One region of the Psychrobacillus sp. FSL H8-0484 genome, then DNA from elsewhere that is predicted to be linked to it. Evidence: riboswitches for the same ligand, from Rfam matches in the RefSeq annotation. Region 1 holds a riboswitch; the other holds the start of a gene.
The links. A riboswitch is a leader RNA that binds a small molecule or an ion and turns the genes downstream of it on or off. The one in region 1 is predicted to bind preQ1.
Positions count from the first base shown of each region.

Region 1 (3,708 bases):
CGATGTCCCCTTCTTTTAAGTTTTCAGTTAGCTCCGAGCAATGAATAAGTAGGCTTTCTGTTTCATTTGGATATTTCAAGAATACTGCTGAGTCACCTTCAAATCGATCTAGTGTGTATTTATTCCACTTCACTAACGATCTCTCCTTTCTCGTTTACTAATCTCGCTTGGTCTCCATCATTTTTCCACATTTGTCCTTTGTTCCATTTAATGTAACCTTGTCCCTCTTTTGCATGCTGACCACTCGTGATATAAATTGTTTTACCAGCACTTAAATTGTTATTTGGAAATGTATATACTTGATTACCTTCTATAGAAACAAGTTTCCAGTCTTTTAAATTCACCGTTTTGTTTCCTGCATTTGTTATACCTACGATTTCTTCCTGTACGTTTTTACTTGAAATCACTACTGGTGTGATGGTTACAGCTGTCTCTTCTATTTGTTCATCAGGACTATTTTGCGTGGAAATAGTATAATCTACGCCATTAGTTTTAACTATAATATTTCCTACCTCTGCCGTCGCATAGACCTGGGACTTTATATTTTTTATTCGATTTACCACTTCTTTCTGTGGATGACCATAGGAGTTATCTTTACCATAACTCAAGATTGTAACTTTAGGTTTAACCGCACGAATAAAAGCTTCCGAAGTACTGGTATCTGAGCCATGATGACCGGCTTTCAAAAAAGTAGATTCCAAGTAATACTGATTTAGCATACTATTTTCTACTCCAATATCCGCGTCTCCCGTTAAAAGAAATGAGATCTTTCCATATTGCACTTTCAAGACGATTGAAGCTTCATTATTGTCATTGGAATTCTCCCCAGCATTCAACACATTGATCTCCATAGTAGAATCTAAAGGAATCGTATCCCCTTTCACTGGCACTATAAAAGGAACTTTCTTATCACCTATAAGCTCTAACATTTCCTCATATGTCTGTGAAGTATGTACTCTTCCTGAATCCACAAAGTTTTTAACAGAAATGGAGTTCAACACAGAAAGTAGTCCACCAATATGATCCGCATCCGGGTGAGTAGCAATAACGTAATCTAGTTTGTCTACTCCTTGACTTTTTAAATAGGAAACGACCTGCTTACCAGCATCCTTCTTCCCACCATCGATGAGCATGTTTTTGCCTTCCGGAGATTGAATAAGTATAGAATCTCCTTGTCCAACGTCAATAAAATGGACACTCATTTCTTTCCCAACATTTTCTTTAGTTGAAGATGTCTCCACTTTCGACCCTTGGTTTTCTGTTTGCGTTTCTATCGCGCAACCGAATGTCATAAAAATCATCATTGTAATGATGGAGGATAATATATACTTCATTTAAAACCTTCCTTTTTGGTTACCGCTCTTATTTTAACATAGTTATTTGCTAGTAGATTTCTAATTCCCTTGACAGTTTCTCGTCCCTGTCATAGAATTATCAATTGTGAATATAGCGTGGTTCGAGAACCTCCCACGTAAAAAAACTAAGGAGAAATGAATTATGAAAATCAAAACTATTGCAACAAGCGGGATTATTGCTGCTTTATATGTTGCAGTTTCCTTATTAGTGGCGCCATTTGCATTTGGTGCAGTACAATTTCGTATAGCCGAAATGTTTAATCACCTTGTGGTATTCAACAAGAAATTCTTTTTTGGGATTTTACTCGGTGTGATTATAACTAATATGTTTTCCCCAATGGCTGCTTATGACCTTATTTTTGGGGTAGCACATACTGTTATTTCGTTATTAATTACCATATTTGCAGCGAAATTCATTAAAGGGCAAGTTAAACAAATGGTATTTAATACGATAGTGTTTACGTTTATGACGTTTATCATTGCATTCGAATTAAACTTAGCGTTTGATTTACCTTTCTTCTACACATGGTTAACAGTAGCAGCAGGTGAATTTGTTGTATTAGCAGTCGGCATTCCTCTTATGAGTGCTTTAAATAAACGATTAAACTTTAAATCATTAATCTAATCGTAGAAAAAGTACCAACTTCTAATTATCCGAAGTTGGTACTTTTTTGTTAGGATGATACTTAATTTAATTTGAAATCGGAAACAATATCTTGAAGTTTTTCGGACATTTCTGCTAATGCACGAGAAGCAGACGTCATTTCAATCATGGAAGCATATTGTTCTTCTGCCGCTGCTACTACATTTTGTGTATAGCTAGTTGACTGTTCCGTAACGTCTTTTGTTTTTTCTACTTCATTAACAAGAACTTCTGTATTACTACTAATTTCTTGGATTTCTGATGTAATAAATGATAGTTTATTGTTTATCAAGTTTACATCAACTGCAATTGTTTCAAATGTTTTCCCAGCATTTGTAACATAATTCATACCAGTCTCGATGACAATTTTCCCTTCATTCACAGTATGAACAGTATCTTTTGTATTCATTTGAATTTCACCAATTAAAGTAGAAATGTTTTTAGCAGCATTACCTGATTCCTCCGCTAATTTTCGTACCTCATCTGCTACTACTGCAAATCCTTTTCCGTGCTCGCCTGCGCGTGCTGCTTCAATTGCCGCGTTTAAAGCAAGTAGGTTTGTTTGCTCTGCTATCCCTGTAATTACATTAATGATTTCACCAATCTCGTTCGATTTACGTTCTAATATTAGCATCGCTTCTGTAGTTAGAGTACTTTGGCTATTGATTTGGTTCATTTGTTCCACAGTTTGTGCAATTACTTCATTTCCCGCAAGAGAAACTTTCGATGTTGCAACAGAAAGTTCATTTAATTCTTTAATATTCACAGTAATTTCCGTAATGCTTGCAGAAATTTGGGAAACAGAATTTTTTGCTTCCTGCACTCCATACAATTGACTTTCTTGACCAGATGAAATTTGTTGAATTGAATCCGTAATTTCTTCTGAAGCTTTACTAGTTTCCTCACTACTCGCAGTTAACTGTTCAGAAGTTGCAGCTACTTGCTCAGCCGAACTTGAGACCAAATTTAGAACCTCTTTTAAATTGGTAGTCATTGTATTTAGCCCATTAGCAAGATCACCCAACTCATCTTTATTTTTAATCTTGATGTTCTGAATAGATAAGTCTTGATTTGCAATCTTTTTCAGATTTTGTGCGATTTGTTGAATTGGATTACCTATATGTCTAGAAAACAAGATAATAACAACTATACCTATCAATGTGCCTACTGCTAATGTTATTGCGATTGTTATTAGGATAGAATTAGATCCTTTATTAAAGGATTCCATGTAAGTTCCTGCACTTACAACCCATCCCCAGTTTGGATCTATTTTATTATAAGTAATTTTTGTCGCTTCAGTGCCAGGCTGATTTGGTAAATCCCACTTATAATACGAAAAACCACCGCCTGCTTCCGCAGTTTTTATAATATCTTGTAAGACATATTTCCCATCAACATCTTTATCTTCCCATCCATTTTCCCCTTCTGAGGATGGATGAGCTATTTGTTCCCCATCCTTACCATAGATGCTGAAATATCCATTTTCACCTAAATCTACTTTGGACGTTAATGTACGTTTTCCATCACTTTGTAATTCACCAAGTAAGTATTGCTTTACTTGCTCTTGCGCTTCCTCTAAAGTCATCTCCCCGTTTTCAACAGACTTATTCTTTGAGTCTATTAACAACAGTGCCATCTCCACAGCATTTTTAAGTGTTTTTTCTCCTAATTCATCAAAATTGTTTTTAGCAGACATGTAACTGCTTACCC
Region 1 is NZ_JBBOSZ010000001.1:3,425,849-3,429,556, forward strand. Features, by position in the region: gene MHH81_RS16865 (DUF3006 domain-containing protein) at 1-133, opposite strand, end outside; gene MHH81_RS16870 (MBL fold metallo-hydrolase) at 120-1,334, opposite strand; PreQ1 riboswitch class I at 1,446-1,490, shown strand; gene MHH81_RS16875 (QueT transporter family protein) at 1,498-1,980, shown strand; gene MHH81_RS16880 (methyl-accepting chemotaxis protein) at 2,042-3,708, opposite strand, start outside.

Region 2 (3,708 bases), 3.1 Mb from region 1:
AATAAGATGCTTGCCACTGCCATCCCATGTAAACGATGAATCACACCAGGAACAGGAATAGTCACAGCCCGCAGTCCGCACGAACATCGTCTTCTGGCCTACTACCATTCCCTCGCCTTGAATTGTCGGTCCAAAAATCTCCATAACGGGCACCTTACTCAACTTCCATCCACTCCCGTCTCGCTTCAGCATAGCTTGTCGGAGTTTCATACAGCCTGATAAATTCTATACGCGCCCCGGTATATCGTTGTTCCTCAAGCAAGGCTTCGACCAACTTTTCGTAGATCCAGACAACGATGTTCTCTGCCGTCGTATTCATCGGTGGCAGGGTTTCATTTAAATAACGATGATCCAAATAAATCTCTATTTTTTGTTTCCATATCTCTTTTATATCGCCAAAATCTATCATCAAACCACGTTCATCCGTATATCCACTCAATCCTAATACGGCACGATACGTATGACCATGCAGGTTCTTACATTTCCCCTCGTAGTGATGTAAATGATGGGCAGCATCAAAGGTAAATTCCTTGCTCACAAGAACACGCTTTGAATGATAGTTCAATTGACTCCTTTGAATATCTTCGTCTATTTTTTGGAGCTTATCGACAATTCTAAATTCAGGCATGCCTTAAGACTCCTTCCGAAAGCTTAAATACTCATCAAGCCCTTTTTGTCTCAGCTTACATGCCGGACATTCCCCACAACCATCTGCTATTACACCGTTATAGCAGGTCAACGTTTTTTCCCGAACAAACTCCAGCGCCCCGAGCTGATCAGCAAGCTCCCATGTTTGTGCCTTGTTCAGCCACATTAGCGGTGTATCGATCACAAAGGTATCGTCCATGGATAAATTTAATGTTACGTTTAAGGATTTTACAAAAATATCTCGGCAATCGGGATATCCGCTGAAATCAGTTTCACACACGCCAGTCACGATATGCTTGGCTCCCACTTGGCTTGCTAAAACTCCGGCAAAGGAAAGAAAGAGCAAATTACGGCCAGGCACAAAAGTCGAGGGTAGTCCACCTTCTTCTCCGTCTTCTACCGCTATGTCTTCTCGTGTCAATGCATTCGGAGCAAGCTGATTCAAGAGTGACATATCCAGTATGTGATGCTTGATACCGAGTTCCTTGGTTATCTCCTTCGCACATTCAATTTCAAGACTATGCCTTTGACCATAATCAAAAGTCACTGCCTCAATCTCTCCAAAACGTTCTTTTGCCCAGAACAGACAAGTCGTACTGTCTTGACCTCCGCTAAATACAATGATTGCTTTCTCCTGCTTCATCTGTAAAAACTCCCTTATCATGAAAAAACAGCATCCTAAGAAAGAATGCTGTTTTCTCCTTAGTTTTTTAAAGAGGGTAGCTAAAAACCTCTTCCTTCATATGACTGACTATTCAATTCCTCGTTTATCGATTATCTATTTTTTCTGGATAAAGATCATGATTCATCAAACGATAATGAGCCATCTCTTCGTATTTCGTACCCGGCTTCCCATAGTTACACCATGGATCAATGGAAAGTCCTCCACGTGGAGTGAATTTCCCCCAGACCTCAATATACCTTGGATCAAGTAATTTAATTAAATCGTTCATGATGATATTTACACAGTCTTCATGGAAATCCCCGTGATTTCTAAAACTGAATAAATATAATTTTAGTGATTTACTCTCTACTATTTTTTGATCCGGTACGTACGAGATGTACATAGTTGCAAAATCAGGCTGATTCGTAATCGGGCATAAACTAGTAAACTCTGGACAATTAAACTTCACAAAATAATCCCGATTGGAATGAAGATTATCCACTGACTCCAATACCTCTGGTGCATAATTAAAAGAATACTGTACTCCTTGATTCCCTAACAGGGTTAAATCTTTTAAACTTTCTTCATGATTTCGGCTAGACATAAAAAAAACCTCCTAATAAAATGTTTCCCAACACTTTATCAAGAGAGGCATCTGCAACTGTTCTATAAAACAAATAGGATAAAAAACATAAAAAAAGCCACATCCAAATATGGACATGGCGAATAGTCATGTATCCATAGTTTTTTATAGAGGGTATCAGCTATGAACCTCTCCCGATCATTCGGGTACCTATTCATAATATAGAATACTTTCGAAAACGTCAATTAGACATTTATGTAGATTACTAGAAGAAATGTCTAGGAAATGCCGATATGAGTTTGGGAGTTTAGGACCTAGATTAAAGTAATTTAGATCGATAATCTCTTTTTTAAGAGATTATCAACATTTTTAAAATTTCCTTCTAAATTTAGGTATAAAATCGAAATAGATTTCCTATATTGGTAATAGAATACGAGATTCAAGGAGGAATAGAAATGAAGAGTCCAATAGATTTACCAGAACTATTACCAGAAACATTAGAAGAGTTATTGAAACTATTACTACAAACGATTGTCGCATAGGGAGAGATTTTAGATTAATAATGAACCTTGGAAACATAGAAAAGTAGATATTTCTACTTGTGTCAGGTAGAGATATCTACTTATTCATTATGCTCCAACATCTCCCTCACTCTCTCCTAAAAAACTTTTTATCATACGAATGGTACAACAAAATAGCTCTTGCAAGCGTTTTGGTCCAACACTATGTTTTACAAACTCTTTTTCTAACTCTTCACGGTGCACAGTTAATAGTTGTAAAAGCTAGGTTTACAAAAAATGTTCAGCAGTCTTCACAATCAAATCTTTAGAGTTCAATAAATCTAAAGGTTTTTCAAATTCTATTACCGTCCGTTCTTTATCGTTCGGTGCATTATTTAAAATAATGAAGTTCCGATTTTTTTCGAAGTATACTCGCATGATCCACTTGCGAATACTGTCGTCAATAAGGATATTGAAATAACTCTTATTATCTCTATAGAATATTCTCTCCGAGTCAAACACTCCGTTTAATATAACTTTTGTGATTGAAAAGCTTTCTAGTTCTTCATGTGTTGTGATTATTTCTGGGAATTCACGGACTTCCTCCTGCTCTTCTTCAATGACAGGTTTATTTTCATTCGTAGATTTTAGTGCGGCACTTAATTTGTCATTTACTTGTTCATTCACAATTTGTTTTAAGCCTCTTGCTATTATTGGAGTGAATTTTTCTAGAGTCGTTTTAGTTTTTACACCGTCGTAAATTTGATTTACAAGAAATCGGACAAACTCTTCTGATGGCATGTTAAATTGACCAGAAAGATAAATTTTAAGAGCATTCAAATACTTTAGTTCTGAAGCATTACTTGTAATCTTATCTACATCGAAATTTTCTTTTCTGAACTTAGCAATTTCGCTAATTTGTGTATCTCTTAGTTCTGTGATATTAAACACAAAAAACGGAGAAGCATCCATTTTGTTTGGTTGCTCTAAGTCCGTGAAGAATTTATATTCAATCCCGTTTGTTAAAATACTGAACTTGGAAGTTGTAGTTCCGAAATATCTAAATAGTTGTGAGTCATGTTTAGTTAATACTTGATTTATCCCTTTGCACTCAATTAATATAACAGGCTTTCCTTCGGATAAAATTGCATAGTCCACTTTTTCACCTTTCTTAATCCCAACATCTGCTGTGAATTCTGGTGTAAATTCATTTGGATTAAAAACATCGTACCCAAGAATTTGAAAAAACGGCATAACAATAGCTGTTTTTGTTGCTTCCTCCGTTCCAATTGATGCTCTCAATGTTTCAACTC
Region 2 is NZ_JBBOSZ010000001.1:324,517-328,224, reverse strand. Features, by position in the region: gene queE (7-carboxy-7-deazaguanine synthase QueE) at 1-162, opposite strand, end outside; gene queD (6-carboxytetrahydropterin synthase QueD) at 155-628, opposite strand; gene queC (7-cyano-7-deazaguanine synthase QueC) at 632-1,291, opposite strand; PreQ1 riboswitch class I at 1,345-1,388, opposite strand; gene queF (preQ(1) synthase) at 1,416-1,916, opposite strand; PreQ1 riboswitch class I at 2,047-2,093, opposite strand; gene MHH81_RS01635 (hypothetical protein) at 2,315-2,437, shown strand; gene MHH81_RS01630 (type I restriction endonuclease) at 2,684-3,708, opposite strand, start outside.
Region 2: another riboswitch for preQ1. It lies ahead of queF (preQ(1) synthase); the one in region 1 lies ahead of MHH81_RS16875 (QueT transporter family protein).